DNA from 3 places in the Mesorhizobium sp. M1163 genome. Region 2 is predicted to be linked to each of the others. Evidence: predicted binding sites of a transcription regulator. Region 2 holds the regulator's gene; each other region holds the start of a gene.
The links. The regulator HrcA, encoded in region 2, represses chaperone genes, less so after heat shock. The targets are predictions, from matches to a motif close to GTTAGCACTCNCNNNNNGNGAGTGCTAAC.
Positions count from the first base shown of each region.

Region 1 (5,058 bases), on a different contig from region 2:
GGACCGGAAGCCCCGAGAAAGCGTCTTGTGGACGGATCGCGACGGATCTAGCGAAAATCGGCCGCAGTCAGCACATATATGCTCCTGCGGGTGCGGGCATAGGCATTCCTGGCGACATCGTGGATCGAGCTGGAAGCCGTGTCGAAGGCCGCCAGATAGGTAGCTTCCGAGGCCGCCGTTCCCGGCTGCACTTTGGAGATGGCATCGGTTGCGACAGAGAAGGAAATCTGGAACATGCCGTCATGGCCGACGAAGCGGATGCGTTTGCTTGCCTCGTCGTAGCTGCGGCTGGGATTGGGAAATGTCAGGCTCATGATTTGGCCTCCGTCGATGCGGATACGGCCTGCTTGACTGTCCGCGCCGCCCGCTTCTTCTTTGGGGCGACCGGATTCAGAGCTGCCGCCGCGCGATCCGCCTCTTCCTTGGCCAGTCGCAATTCCCTCAGTCTTGCCGTTTTGATCGCCCTGGCCTTGGCCTCCGAGAGATATTCGGCAGTTGCCTTGTTCCGCTCCGCCGTTTTCTTTTGATTTTCCATGAAGCGAGCCTGAGCTTTTTCCATGATGTTCTGATTGCCTTCGGCCATCGGTAAAATCTCCCTTGCAGCGAAAGTCGTGAGTGTGAACTTCACCATAAAATAGGTGTTCAAAGACAGAAATTCAATTTCATTAATATTCGGCAATGCCCGAACACCAAGGGATAGCCAGGCAAAATAATTCATTCAATATTTGACATACCCCATGAATATTTTTTGGCACTCCTATCAATCGAGTGCCAAGGCGCCTATAGAGAGGGGCGGCCGCCTAAGCCGGCCCCAGAAAGAGTCCCCATGAAATTCCGGCCACTCCACGATCGCGTCGTCATTCGGCGCGCCGAAAGCGACACCAAATCCAAGGGCGGCATCATCATCCCCGACAATGCCAAGGAAAAACCGCAGGAAGGCGAAGTGATCGCCGTCGGGCCGGGCGCGCGGGACGAAAGCGGCGCGCTGATGGCGCTCGACGTCAAGGCCGGCGACCTCATCCTGTTCGGCAAATGGTCCGGCACCGAGGTCAAGATAGACGGCGAGGACCTTCTGATCATGAAGGAGGCCGACATCATGGGCATCATCGAGAAGAGCGAGATGGGCATCATCGACAAAACCGTGGCTGCCAAGAAGGCCGCCTGACTGGAATGCCGCGCGCCCTGCCGGGCGCGCAAAGGATGCTCCAAGCTTTGATTCAGGCGCGCTGCAAGCGTCTTGCCACAACCAACCGAACTGGAAAAAATCATGTCTGCCAAAGAAATCAAATTTTCCACCGACGCGCGTGACCGCATGCTGCGCGGTGTCGAAATCCTCAACAACGCCGTCAAGGTGACGCTCGGCCCTAAGGGCCGCAACGTCATCATCGACAAGGCCTATGGCGCGCCGCGCATCACCAAGGACGGGGTGACTGTGGCCAAGGAAATCGAACTTTCCGACAAGTTCGAGAACATGGGCGCACAGATGGTGCGCGAAGTGGCCTCGAAGACCAACGACCTCGCCGGCGACGGCACCACCACCGCCACGGTGCTTGCCGCTTCCATCCTGCGCGAGGGCGCCAAATTCGTTGCCGCCGGCATGAACCCGATGGACCTCAAGCGCGGCATCGACCTTGCCGTCACCGCCGTCGTCAAGGAAATCCAGGCTCGAGCCAAGAAGGTCAAGTCCTCAGGCGAGATCGCGCAGGTCGGCACCATTGCCGCCAATGGCGACACCAGCGTCGGTGCCATGATCGCCAAGGCGATGGACAAGGTCGGCAATGACGGCGTCATCACCGTTGAGGAGGCCAAGACCGCCGAAACCGAACTCGACGTCGTCGAAGGCATGCAGTTCGACCGTGGCTATCTCTCGCCCTATTTCGTCACCAATGCCGAGAAGATGCGCGCCGAGCTGGAAGACCCTTACGTGCTCATCCACGAAAAGAAGCTCGGCAATCTGCAGGCGCTGCTGCCCATCCTCGAAGCCGTGGTGCAAAGCGGCAGGCCGCTGTTGATCATCTCCGAGGACGTCGAGGGCGAAGCGCTGGCGACGCTGGTCGTCAACAAGCTGCGCGGCGGCCTCAAGGTCGCGGCCGTCAAGGCGCCTGGCTTCGGTGACCGCCGCAAGGCGATGCTGGAAGACATCGCCGTGCTCACCGCCGGACAGATGATTTCCGAGGATCTCGGCATCAAGCTGGAGAACATCACCATAGACATGCTCGGCCGCGCCAAGCGCGTGCTGATCGAGAAGGACACCACCACGATCATCGACGGCGCCGGCGAGAAGGCCACCATCCAGGCGCGCGTCCAGCAGATCAAGGGGCAGATCGAGGAAACCACTTCCGACTACGACAAGGAGAAGCTGCAGGAACGTCTCGCCAAGCTGGCGGGCGGCGTTGCCGTCATCCGCGTCGGCGGCGCCACCGAATCCGAGGTCAAGGAAAAGAAGGACCGCATCGACGATGCGCTGAACGCCACCCGCGCGGCCGTCGAGGAAGGCATCGTTCCCGGCGGCGGCGTCGCGTTGCTGCGCGCCAAGGCTGTGCTGAACGGGCTGACCGGAGCCAATGCCGATGTAACGGCGGGCATTTCGATCGTGTCGAGAGCGCTCGAAGCGCCGATCCGGCAGATCGCCGAGAATTCCGGCGTCGAAGGTTCGATTGTCGTCGGCAAACTCGCCGACAGCAAGGACCACAATCAGGGCTTCGATGCCCAGAACGAGGTCTATGTCGACATGATCAAGGCCGGCATCGTCGACCCCGCGAAGGTGGTGCGGACGGCGCTGCAGGACGCGGGCTCGATTGCGGCGCTACTGATCACTGCTGAGGCCATGATCACAGACGTTTCAGCCAAGGAAGCCGCTGCTTCGCCCGGCGGCATGGGCTATTGACCAGCCGCTGCCGGAAACAAGCCTGAAAGACAGCCGCCGGGGGATATTCCCCGGCGCGCGCCATCGGCAAGGAGATCGATCCATGATCGCATTCGTCCCGAAGCCAAATGCAGCCACGAAGACCAAAGTGGCAGAGGAAAGCCGCTTCGATCGCATTCGCAGGCTTGCCGACAAGCACAGGAAAGCCGACGCCGGCACGATAGGCCGCGACCCGAAAAAGATCGCGGACAAGCGTCCCATGTGACGATTGCCAATCCTCGGCACCCCGCGCAAGCGCGGCACCAGACCCTTATCGCGTCTCGTCGCTGATCAGCGCCAGCTGAATGCGATTCTTGCCCGAACGCACAAGCGCCGTCAGTGCCTGCATGGTGCGGTCAAGCTTATCTCCGAGCGGCGGCAACTGGGGCCGCTACTTGGCGGCGTCATCGTACCGTTGGTTCTGCGCCATGAGGTGGTGGACCACGAGGTGAAGGAAAGCCTGATCGTTCAATCCAGGCTCGACTGGACCATCGTGGAGCCGCCCAGGTTGAGCAATGGAGCGGCAACGGGCGAATTCCGCACGGCAAACGGCATCCGGTCGGCGTCGCTGCTGCCGACGCTGGCGCGTGCCGACCTTCATGCTCGCCCAACTCGACGGCACCACCTACTCGCGCAGGGCAGCCAACATCCTGCGCTGACGCCTCGCGGGAGCCGTCTTCCCCTCGACGAACCGCCCGCTATATCTTCATCGCCCTTACCTTCATCGCCCTTGTCGGCAGCACCAAAATGGACGAATAGTCTTGCAAGGCGCGCCGCCCTGAAATTGCCGGCATGCGGTTTCTCAGTTGGCGGCATCGCCGCAGCCGGATCCTGGAATGGCCAGTCCTTTGGAACCACGCAAGAGAAGAGGTCCGATCGCGGCAAGGCTGCTGGCGGTGGATGCGTGGATCGATTCCTCGGTCTACGAAATCGGCTTCAGGGCGCGTCAGTTCTGGGAAGCGGCGACCATCTTCTCGCGGCGTTTCCGCGTCGGCGGCTGGCGCCGCGGCATGATCGAACTGTTGAGTGAAGGGTTTACGCTCGGTGCCGGCGGCATCGTCGTGCTTTTGGCGCTGGCCTTGCCGGCCTTTCAGATAACCGCCGGCGACTGGCGCACGCAGGGCGACTTCGCCGTCACCTTCCTCGACCGCTACGGCAACGAGATCGGCCAGCGCGGCATTATCCAGCGCGATTCGGTGCCGGTCGACGAGATGCCCGACCATGTCATCAAGGCGGTGCTGGCCACCGAGGACCGGCGCTTCTTCGACCATTACGGCATCGACGTGCTCGGCCTGTCGCGGGCGATATTCGAGAACGTACGGGCGAATTCTGTCGTCCAGGGCGGCTCGAGCATCACCCAGCAGCTGGCCAAGAACCTGTTCCTGACCAATGAGCGGACATTCGAGCGCAAGATCAAGGAAGCCTTCCTGTCGCTATGGCTCGAAGCCAATCTGTCGAAGAAGGAAATCCTGCAGCTTTACCTCGACCGCGCCTATATGGGCGGCGGCACCTTCGGCATCGAGGCGGCGGCAGATTTCTATTTCGGCAAGAGCGTCAAGGACCTGAACCTTGCCGAGGCGGCGATGCTGGCCGGCCTGTTCAAGGCACCGACCAAATATGCGCCGCACATAAACCTGCCCGCCGCCCGGGCGCGCGCCAATGTCGTGCTGTCCAACCTGGTCGATTCCGGCTTCATGACCGAGGGCCAGGTGCTGCAGGCAAGATTACACCCGGCCGAAATCGTTGATCGCGGCGAGCAGAAAAGCCCCGACTACTATCTCGATTGGGCCTTCGAAGAGGTCAAGAAAATCGCCGCCAAAAGCGGCCAGCACTCGCTCGTCGCCCACACCACCTTCGACGCCAACATCCAAAAGGCGGCCGAAGAATCTATGGAATTCCACCTCCGCCAGTTCGGCAAGGAATACAACGTCACCGAGGGCGCGATCGTCGTCATCGAGACCAATGGCGCGGTCAGGGCGATCGTCGGCGGCCGCGACTACGGCGCCAGCCAGTTCAACCGCGCCACCAAGGCACTTCGCCAGACCGGCTCCTCTTTCAAACCTTATGTCTATGCAACGGCGATGGAGCATGGCTTCACGCCGGATTCGGTGGTTTCCGGCGGACCGATCTCCTGGGGCAGCTGGTCGCCCCAC
Region 1 covers NZ_JAMYMF010000003.1:150,688-155,745, forward strand. Annotated here, with positions in the region: gene NKH43_RS04325 (hypothetical protein) at 1-51, shown strand, start outside; gene NKH43_RS04330 (DUF1488 family protein) at 48-314, opposite strand; gene NKH43_RS04335 (hypothetical protein) at 311-583, opposite strand; gene NKH43_RS04340 (co-chaperone GroES) at 827-1,165, shown strand; gene groL (chaperonin GroEL) at 1,268-2,887, shown strand; gene NKH43_RS04350 (hypothetical protein) at 2,970-3,131, shown strand; gene NKH43_RS04355 (transglycosylase domain-containing protein) at 3,742-5,058, shown strand, end outside.
Region 1: NKH43_RS04340 (co-chaperone GroES) is a predicted target of HrcA. The motif match lies at 748-776, and genes of this name have one in related genera.

Region 2 (5,058 bases):
AACATCGTTGTCTGGAATGATGAATTTCCTTGCTGCATGCAGTGCATGGAACGGCGTGCCTTCCTCGATGGTCAGCTGGTACAGCGACAGATGGTCGGCGGCGTGGCCGATCGCCTGCTCGAGTTCCGTCTGCCACGCTTCAGGCGTCTGGTCCGGCCGCGCGTAGATCAGGTCGAAGGACAACCGTGGGAAAATCTCGCGCGCCAGGCCGATCGCATGCAGGGCCTCATCGACATTGTGCAAACGGCCGAGAAAGCGCAGATCCTTGTCGTTCAGCGCCTGCACGCCAAGCGACACCCGGTTGACGCCCGCCGCGCGATAGCCGCGAAAGCGCTCGGCCTCGACCGAGGAAGGATTGGCCTCCAGCGTCACCTCGATGCCATCTGGTACCGTCCAGTTCTTCGCCACGGCATCCAGCACCGCCGCCACGGTCTGCGGCTTCATCAGCGACGGCGTACCGCCACCGAGAAAGATGCTTGTCACCTCGCGCGGCCCGGTGCGGCCGCGCATGGTCGCCAGCTCGGCCTCGAAGGCGCGCGCAAAACGCTCCTGGTCGACCGGCTGGTGGCGGACATGACTGTTGAAGTCGCAATAGGGGCACTTGGCCGCGCAGAACGGCCAGTGGATGTAGACGCCAAAACCCGGGCTGCGGTCGAGCAGCATGGTCATGCGGCGGCCAATCGGGCTTGCGCGAACTTCTGGAAGGCGCGGGCGCGGTGCGACAATGCTGTCGGCTGGCCCGGCTTCCAGCCATGTTTTTCCTCAGCGGTCATCTCGCCGAAGGTTTTTTCGAACCCGTTGGGCAAGAACACCGGGTCGTAGCCGAAGCCGAGTTCGCCGCGCGGCGGCCATACCAGCGTACCTTCGACCTCGCCGCGAAAATATTCAGCCTGGCCGTCGGGAAAGACTAGGCAGATGACCGCGACAAAGCGGCCCTTGCGCTGAGCAGGCGCGATCGCGCCAACTTCCTGCAAGGCCACTTCCGTGCGCTGCATGGCCATGCCGAAGTCGCGGGGGCCGTCCGGCGTCTCGGCCCAGTTGGCAGTGTAGACGCCGGGTGCGCCGTCGAGCGCATCGACACATAGGCCGGAATCGTCCGACAGCGCCGGCAATCCAGTGGCCTTGGCAGCGGCCAAGGCTTTTATGAGCGCGTTCTCCTCGAAAGTGGTGCCGGTCTCGTCCGGTTCCGGCAAGCCGTATTCCTTGGCGGAACTCGCTTCTATGCCGAACGGCGCCATCAGATCGGCGAATTCGCGCAATTTGCCGGCATTGTGGCTTGCGACGACGATCTTATGCCCATCAAGCGAATGAACAATTGGCGAATGAACAGTCTGCGAATGCATCAGATGCCCCAGATTCTTGGCTCGGCGAATTCGATCGAATTGCCCGAGGGGTCGCGAATATAGATCGAGCGGCCGCCTTGCGGCCACTCGAACTCGCTTTCGATGGCGATGCTCTTTGCTTCCAGGTGCGCTTTCCAGCGCACGATCTCGTCGGCGCTTGCGGCGAAACAGAGATGGCCCTCGCCGACGGCGCCATGCGGCGGCACTGGCAGCCTGGCGTCGGCCGGCGGCGGCACTTTCGTCGCCTCGGCATTGAAGATAAGCAGCACGCCGTCGCCGCAGCGGAAGAAGAGATGCCTGCCCTCGACCTTGCCGAGCGGATCGAGCCCGAGGACGCCCGAATAGAACCGTTCCGCGGCAGCAAGATCCGTCACGTAGAGTGCTGATTCCAGGATTGCGGAAGGAGTCACAGGATCGTCACCCTCATCGTCATAAACTGAAGATCAGTCCACCGCCATCTGCTGCAGGCTGACCAGGCGCTGAATGCCTTTCTTGGCCAGCCCCATCAAGGCCGCGAACTGCTCTTCCGAGAACGGTTCGCCCTCGGCCGTGCCCTGGATCTCGACGATGCCGCCCTTGCCGGTCATGACGAAATTGGCGTCGGTTCCGGCCGAGGAATCCTCGATATAGTCAAGGTCGATGACCGGCTGGCCATCATGGATGCCGCAGGAGATCGCCGCAACGTGATCCTTCAGCACCTTGCCCAGGCTCGCCATTTGGCGGGCTTCCATCCAGCGCAGGCAATCGTAAAGCGCCACCCAGCCGCCGGTGATCGAAGCGGTGCGCGTGCCGCCATCGGCCTGGATCACATCACAGTCGACGGTGATCTGCTGCTCGCCGAGCGCCTGCAGATCGACCACGGCGCGCAGGGAGCGGCCGATCAGCCGCTGGATCTCCAGCGTGCGGCCGCCTTGTTTGCCGGCCGAAGCCTCGCGGCGCATGCGCTCGCCGGTCGAACGCGGCAGCATGCCGTATTCCGCCGTCACCCAGCCCTTACCGGAGTTGCGCATCCAACCCGGCACCTTTTCCTCCAGGCTGGCCGTGCACAGCACATGCGTGTCGCCGAACTTCACCAGGCACGAGCCTTCCGCATGCTTGGAGACGCCGCGCTCGAAGGAGATGGGGCGCATTTCGTCGAACTGGCGTTTGGAAGGGCGCATTCAGGCTTCTTTCTTTCTTCGGGATCTTGGCCGGCTTGTAGCCGCACGGGGCGTGAGGCGCAAAGGAAAATGGACCGGTTGCGCCGACGCCGCGGAAGTCTATATCTTCGGGCCGGAGGTTTTTGGCTCGAAATGACCAAGGCAGTCGATCCCGGTTCGCAATCGCACGTGCTCCCGTCGCACGCGCTGCAATCGCCCGCGCTTCAATCGCTCGACATGCGTTCGCGCGACATCTTCCGGCGCATCGTCGATTCTTATCTGAGGGATGGCGAGCCGGTCGGCTCGCGCAGCCTGTCGCGCATCCTGCCGTCGTCGCTATCGCCGGCCACCATCCGCAACGTCATGAGCGACCTCGAGCATCTCGGCCTGATCTATGCGCCGCATATTTCGGCCGGCCGTCTGCCGACCCAGGCTGGCCTGCGCTTCTTCGTCGATGCGTTCATGGAACTCGGTGACCTCTCCGACGAGGAGCGCCGCACCATCGAGGCGCAGGTGCGCGCCTCCGGCTCGGGCGCGACGCTGGAGCATATGCTGACCGAGGCCAGCCAGATGCTGTCCGGCATGTCGCGCGGCGCCGGCCTTGTGCTCGCCGCCAAGAACGAGGTGGCGCTGAAGCACATCGAATTCATCCAGCTCGAGCCGACCAAGGCGTTGGCCGTGCTGGTCTCGCAGAACGGCGACGTCGAAAATCGCGTCGTCGATCTGCCCGCCGGCATCACCGTCTCGCAATTGCACGAAGCCTCCAATTTCCTCAACGCCCATATTCGCGGCCGCACCCTGGCCGAAGCGCGGGTCGAGATCGCCCGCATCAAGGAAGAGACCAGGGCAGCCCTCGATACGCTTTCACAGGATCTGGTCGAGAAGGGCCTGGCGGTCTGGGCAGGCGCCGAAAGCGGGGTGCCTGGGCGGCTTATCGTGCGCGGCCGCGCCAATCTCCTGGAAAACGTCACTGCCCAGGCCGACATCGAATTGCTGCGGCATCTCTTCGAGGATCTCGAAACCCAGGACGGACTGATCCAACTCCTCGACCTCGCCGAGGAGGGCCCGGGCGTGCGCATCTTCATCGGTTCGGAAAACAAGCTGTTTTCTCTGTCGGGCTCATCACTGGTGGTGGCACCCTATCGCGACAAGGACGCCCGCGTCGTCGGTGCGCTCGGCGTCATCGGGCCGACGCGGCTGAATTATGCGCGCATAGTACCGATGGTCGACTATACCGCGCAGCTGATTTCGCGCATGCTGCGCTAGGAGCCGCCGCGGCCTGCCGCAAGGAGAAAAAGAATGGCGCTGGAATCGTTCAAGGCCCAGATCAGCCTGCTGCTCGAAGAAATGATCAACCAGCCAGAGGATCAGCACGAGGTGCAAGAGCAGTTGCGCGAGAAGCTGCAAGAGATGCGGGCCATGGGCTTGCCGCTGCCGGCCGATCTGGTCGCGCTGGAAAAGCGCCTCGACGACGATTTCTACGCCGCCGGCAAGTGAATCGGGGTTCGGCTTCAAATCCTCGTGTGCTGGACGGCCGCTTGGAACGACCAATGCCTCATCCCGTTTGCCCTTTTCGAGGCGAATCCCGGAGGACGTTGATGATCCGATCTGGCGGCTTTGCGGCCATTGCCGCTGCTCTCCTTGTTGCGACACCGGCAGCCGCCCAGCAGGCGGATCAGAAGGTGCTCAAAGGCGAAGCCGCTTTTGGCGATTGGCACGCCGACAGGCCTGGCACCCGCCGCCTGATCGGGCCGCAAGACATGCCGCCAGCCGATCCCGCCCAATCCGCGTCGAACGGCGCCGGCGTGGCGGAACGGCCCGAAAGGGCCAAGCCAGATTTGCCGCCGGGCTTTTCGGCCGAACTGATCGCATCCGGCATCGTCAATCCGCGCGTCGTGCGCGTCGCTCCGAATGGCGACCTGTTCGTTGCCAACAGCCATGCCGACCAGATACGTGTCTATCGTCTCGCCGAGGGCAGCGCCAAGCCCATCGAGAAAGCGATCTTCGCCAAGGGGCTCAGTTATCCCTACGGCATCGCCTTCTATCCGCCAGGAGACAAGCCGCAATGGGTCTATGTCGCAAACAGCGACAGCATCGTCCGCTTTCCTTATCGCGACGGTGACCTAAAGGCATCCGGTAAACCAGAAACCATTGTCGCCAAAATCCCGTCGGGCGGTCACACGACCCGCGACATCGCCTTCTCGCCGGACGGCAAGACGCTTTATCTGTCGGTTGGCTCCGCCTCGAACGTCGCCGAGGACATAGGCAAGGAGCCGGATAGCGGCCTCGACGCCTGGGCCAAATCAAAGCCGCTCGGGGCGGCCTGGGGCTCCGAGGACGGCCGTGCCGATGTGCTCGCCTTCGATCCGGATGGGAAAAATCCCCGAACTGTCGCCACCGGCCTGCGCAACTGTACGGGCATGACCGTGCAGCCCGCCACCGGCGCATTGTGGTGCGTCGTCAATGAGCGCGACGAACTCGGCGACAATGTGCCGTTCGAATTTGCAACTGTAGTCAAGGACGGCGGATTCTATGGTTGGCCTTGGTACTACATCGGCAATCACGAGGATCCGCGC
Region 2 covers NZ_JAMYMF010000013.1:109,769-114,826, reverse strand. Annotated here, with positions in the region: gene hemW (radical SAM family heme chaperone HemW) at 1-669, opposite strand, end outside; gene rdgB (RdgB/HAM1 family non-canonical purine NTP pyrophosphatase) at 666-1,343, opposite strand; gene NKH43_RS14845 (VOC family protein) at 1,343-1,753, opposite strand; gene rph (ribonuclease PH) at 1,787-2,503, opposite strand; gene hrcA (heat-inducible transcriptional repressor HrcA) at 2,636-3,748, shown strand; gene NKH43_RS14830 (hypothetical protein) at 3,782-3,979, shown strand; gene NKH43_RS14825 (PQQ-dependent sugar dehydrogenase) at 4,081-5,058, shown strand, end outside.

Region 3 (5,058 bases), on a different contig from region 2:
CTCGGCAGGCTGCCGCACCTCGATGTGCTGACGGGCAAAACACTGAGGGACGCAATGGTTGCCGGCTTCGCCTTCGCCTCGATTACTGGAGGTGACTGATGTCGCAGTCTCATGTGTGGCATCCCTTCACCCAGCACGCGCTCGAGCCTGCGATCCCAGAAATCGTCCTGACTGAGGGCGCCTATCTCCACAGGGCCGACGGCGCCCGCATCCTGGACGCCATCTCCTCCTGGTGGGTCGTCACACATGGCCACCGCCATCCCCGCATCATGAAGGCAATCGAGACAACCGCGTCGAGCCTCGACCAGATTATCTTTGCGGGCTTCACGCACGAGCCGGCAGAGCGCTTGGCCAAGGCGCTTGTCGGCCTCGCTCCCGCTGGACTCGACTGGGTGTTCTATTCCGACAGTGGCTCGACCTCAGTCGAAGTCGCGCTGAAGATGGCGCTCGGTTATTTCCGCAACATCGGCGCGCCGCGCTCGCGCATCGTCGTCATGGAGCACAGCTATCATGGTGACACGATTGGAACGATGAGCGTCGGTGCGCGTGGCGTGTTCAACGCCGCCTACGAACCCTTGCTGTTCGAGGTCGACATCATCCCCTTTCCGGCCGCGGGGCACGAGCAGGAGACGCTGGATCGTTTCGAGGCTGTGACCCGCGATCGACGAGCCGCAGCCTTGATCGTCGAGCCGCTGGTGCTGGGCGCCGGCGGCATGCTGATGTATCCAGCATCGGTTCTCGCCGAATTGAAGAAGATCACTGAGGCCTCCGGCTCGCTGCTGATCGCCGACGAGGTGATGACCGGCTGGGGACGCACCGGAACCATGTTCGCCTGCGAGCAGGCATCGATTTCTCCAGATATCCTGTGCACCTCCAAAGGCTTGACCGGCGGCACCATCCCGCTGGCCGTAACGCTTGTCACCGATGCCATCTTCCGGGCGCACTATTCCGAGGACCGGAAGAAGACGTTTTTCCATTCGAGCTCCTACACCGCCAATCCGATTGCCTGTGCGGCAGCACTCGCCAATGTCGAGATCTGGCGCGACGAGCCAGTGGCCGGGCGGATCACGGCCTTGAGCGTGATGCAGGCCGTCGGGCTGCAACGCTTTCGGGACAATCCATATTTTGCCGACTGTCGAGCCACGGGAACGATCGCGGCGCTCGACCTGCGAACCGGTTCCGCAGGTTATCTCGCCGAGATTGGTCCGAAGCTGCGCGCTTTCTTCCTCGAGCGCGGCCTGCTTGTGCGCCCGCTCGGCAATGTCCTCTACCTTCTGCCACCCTATTGCATCGCAGGCGACGAGCTCGAACGACTCTATGACGCCATCGAGGAGGCCGGGGAACGCTTCGGGTCCAGGCCGTGAGCAAGTCGTCGCGCATTCTCGGACTTGGCCATCACGTGCCTGGGCGCAAGGTGGCCAATGCCGAGATCGAGAGCAATCTCGGCCTCGAGCCGGGCTGGATCGAAAGGCGTACCGGAATCCGTTCGCGGTTCTGGGCAACGGACGAAGACACGCTGTCGGGTCTTGCCACCCGGGCTGGCGACATGGCGCTGGTGAACGCCGGTATTGCGCGCCACGACATCGGTCTGCTGTTGCTTGCCACCTCGACGCCCGACCATCTTCTGCCGCCAAGCGCGCCGCTGGTCGCACACAAGCTTGGCCTTGGCCGCGCAGGCGCGGTCGATCTGACCGGCGCCTGCGCCGGCTTCATCTATGCGCTCATGTTTGCGGACGGGTTCACCCGCCTGCATGGCAAACCAGCGCTGGTCATCGCCGCCAACATCCTCAGCCGCCGCATCAATCCAGCCGAGCGCGCGAGCTCAGTCTTGTTCGCCGATGCCGCCGGCGCCCTGGTGATCGGTCAGTGCGATGATGCTGATCGGGGCATTCTCGGTGCCTCGGTGGCTTCGGACGGCTCGCGCTACGGGCTGATCCAGATTCCCGCAGGAGGAAGCAACACGCCGTTCCATGGCGACCTCGACCTCGGGCAGACCCGGATGACGATGACCGACGGGCGCGAAGTGTTCGCAAAGGCCGTCGAGATGATGACCGATTGCTCGACAACCGCGCTAGCCACTGCGGGAGTGCGGCCACACAATGTCGGCCGGTTTGTGCCGCATCAGGCCAATACTCGGATTTTCGGCGCGGTCGGAAGAAACCTCGGCATTGCGGACCAAGCAATTGTCAAGACGATTGCCGAATACGGCAACTCTTCGGCCGCGACGGTCCCGCTGTCGCTCTCGCTCGCCAACCAGATGAAGCCATTCCAGCCAGGAGAGAAAATCCTTCTGGCGGCGGCGGGTGCGGGTCTCAGCGGCGGCGCTCTCGTGGTTGGAATCTAGCCGGCCGGCTAACGCGCGCAGGACTGGTCATGAATGGCAATAGGAGCAACAGAACCAATGCCAAAATGGCCTTCTGAAGCTCGACATGACCAAGCTGACGCAGCACCACCCGTGCGAGCCTCTGGATGAGTTCAAATGCAACACCCGTTGCACCAATCGTACCATCTGAATAAAGCTCAATTACAAAGGGTGAGCCGCCCCATATATGTCGGATACCCGACATTGTTCACATAAAAGGCTCGATGCTTACACGCTCTTTGCTGGCTGCTCTTTGCTGTCTTCTCTTTTCTCTTTGCTCTTTGCTCTTCCGTCTTGACTAGCAGGAGCCTGCGGCTTATCTCATTGCCGCGTTAGCACTCGCTTCGGCTGAGTGCTAGGCATGCTCCGGCAACGGAGCACCGTTCAACATCCGCACCAAGGAAATCCAAAAATGGCAAAGTCGAATTTCCGGCCGCTGCATGACCGCGTGGTCGTACGCCGGGTCGAATCCGAATCCAAGACCGCCGGCGGGATCATCATCCCGGATACGGCGAAGGAAAAGCCGCAGGAAGGCGAGATCATCGCCGTCGGCTCCGGCGCTCGCGACGAAGCCGGCAAGCTGGTCCCGCTGGACGTCAAGGCCGGCGACCGCATCCTGTTCGGCAAGTGGTCGGGCACCGAAGTCAAGCTCAATGGCGAAGACCTTCTGATCATGAAGGAATCCGACATTATGGGCATCATCGGCTGATTATCGGCCTCACCGTCAACTGAATTTCGGGCTTGATCGCAAGCCCCTGCCAGGAGCTAAAAAATGGCTGCCAAAGACGTAAAATTCTCCCGCGATGCCCGTGAGCGCATGCTTCACGGCATCAACATCCTCGCCGATGCGGTGAAGGTGACCCTCGGTCCCAAGGGCCGCAACGTCGTCATCGACAAGTCGTTCGGCGCACCGCGCATCACCAAGGACGGCGTCACCGTCGCCAAGGAAATCGAACTTTCCGACAAGTTCGAAAACATGGGCGCGCAGATGATCCGCGAAGTTGCTTCGAAGACCAACGACATCGCCGGTGATGGCACCACGACCGCGACCGTTCTGGCGCAGTCGATCGTCCAGGAAGGTAACAAGGCGGTTGCCGCCGGCATGAACCCGATGGACCTGAAGCGCGGCATCGACCTGGCCGTGACCGAAGTCGTCGCGGCTCTCGGCAACGCTGCCAAGAAGATCAAGACCTCCGAGGAAGTTGCCCAGGTCGGCACGATCGCCGGCAATGGCGATGCTTCGGTCGGCTCGATGATCGCTGAAGCGATGCAGAAGGTCGGCAATGAGGGCGTCATTACCGTCGAGGAGGCCAAGACCGCCGAGACCGAGCTGGAAGTCGTCGAAGGCATGCAGTTCGACCGCGGCTATCTCTCGCCCTACTTCGTCACCAACGCCGACAAGATGGTTGCCGAGCTCGAGGACGTCTACATCCTCCTGCACGAGAAGAAGCTGTCCAACCTCCAGGCGATGCTGCCGGTTCTCGAAGCCGTCGTGCAGACCTCCAAGCCGCTGCTCATCATCTCGGAAGACGTCGAAGGCGAGGCTCTGGCCACGCTGGTCGTCAACAAGCTGCGCGGTGGCCTGAAGATCGCCGCCGTCAAGGCGCCGGGCTTCGGTGATCGCCGCAAGGCCATGCTGGAAGACATCGCCATCCTCACCGGTGGCCAGGTCATTTCGGAAGACCTCGGCATCAAGCTCGAGAATGTCGGCCTCAACATGCTCGGCCGCGCCAAGAAGGTGTCGATCTCCAAGGAGAACACCACCATTGTCGACGGCGCCGGCAAGAAGGACGAGATCCAGGGCCGCGTTGCCCAGATCAAGCAGCAGATCGAAGAGACCACGTCGGACTACGACAAGGAGAAGCTGCAGGAACGTCTGGCGAAGCTCGCGGGCGGCGTCGCGGTGATCCGCGTCGGCGGCGCGACGGAAGTCGAAGTCAAGGAAAAGAAGGACCGCGTCGACGACGCCCTCAACGCGACCCGCGCGGCCGTGGAAGAAGGCATCGTTGCAGGCGGCGGCGTCGCACTGCTGCGCGCTTCGGCCAACATCAAGGTCACCGGCGTCAATGCCGACCAGGCTGCCGGCATCAACATCGTTCGTCGTGCACTGCAGGCTCCGGCCCGTCAGATCGCTTCGAACGCAGGTGCGGAAGCTTCGATCGTTGCCGGCAAGATCCTCGACAACAAGGGCGCGACCTACGGCTACAACGCCCAGACCGGCGAATATGGCGACATGATCGCCATGGGTATCGTCGATCCGGTCAAGGTCGTGCGCACTGCCCTCCAGGACGCGGCCTCGGTCGCCGGCCTGCTCGTCACCACCGAAGCCATGATCGCGGAGGCTCCGAAGAAGGAGTCAGCTGGCGGCGGCATGCCTGGCGGCATGGGCGGCGGCGGTATGGGCGGCATGGGCGGTATGGATTTTTAATCCAGCCCCTATCAACTTACAGCGGACAGGGCGGCAGCAATGCCGCCCTTTCCTTGTGTGCCGAACATGATCGAAACCTTGGAGTGCGTCCCGAGGATCTCGTTCGAGCCTCACCGCATGGTCGAGAATTAGGATCTTGTCCGATCGAGCAATTCGCGGGCTCAACCTGGTCAAACCGGCGCCCCCTACGAACTGCCCGATCCTTGAGGATTCCGCTGCGCGACAATCACGATGCTTCATTCAGTTGGTAGCTATAGGCGGTGAATCA
Region 3 covers NZ_JAMYMF010000046.1:14,939-19,996, forward strand. Annotated here, with positions in the region: gene bioD (dethiobiotin synthase) at 1-99, shown strand, start outside; gene NKH43_RS31020 (adenosylmethionine--8-amino-7-oxononanoate transaminase) at 99-1,364, shown strand; gene bioZ (3-oxopimeloyl-[acyl-carrier-protein] synthase BioZ) at 1,361-2,344, shown strand; gene groES (co-chaperone GroES) at 2,775-3,071, shown strand; gene groL (chaperonin GroEL) at 3,135-4,790, shown strand.
Region 3: groES (co-chaperone GroES) is a predicted target of HrcA. The motif match lies at 2,694-2,722, and genes of this name have one in related genera.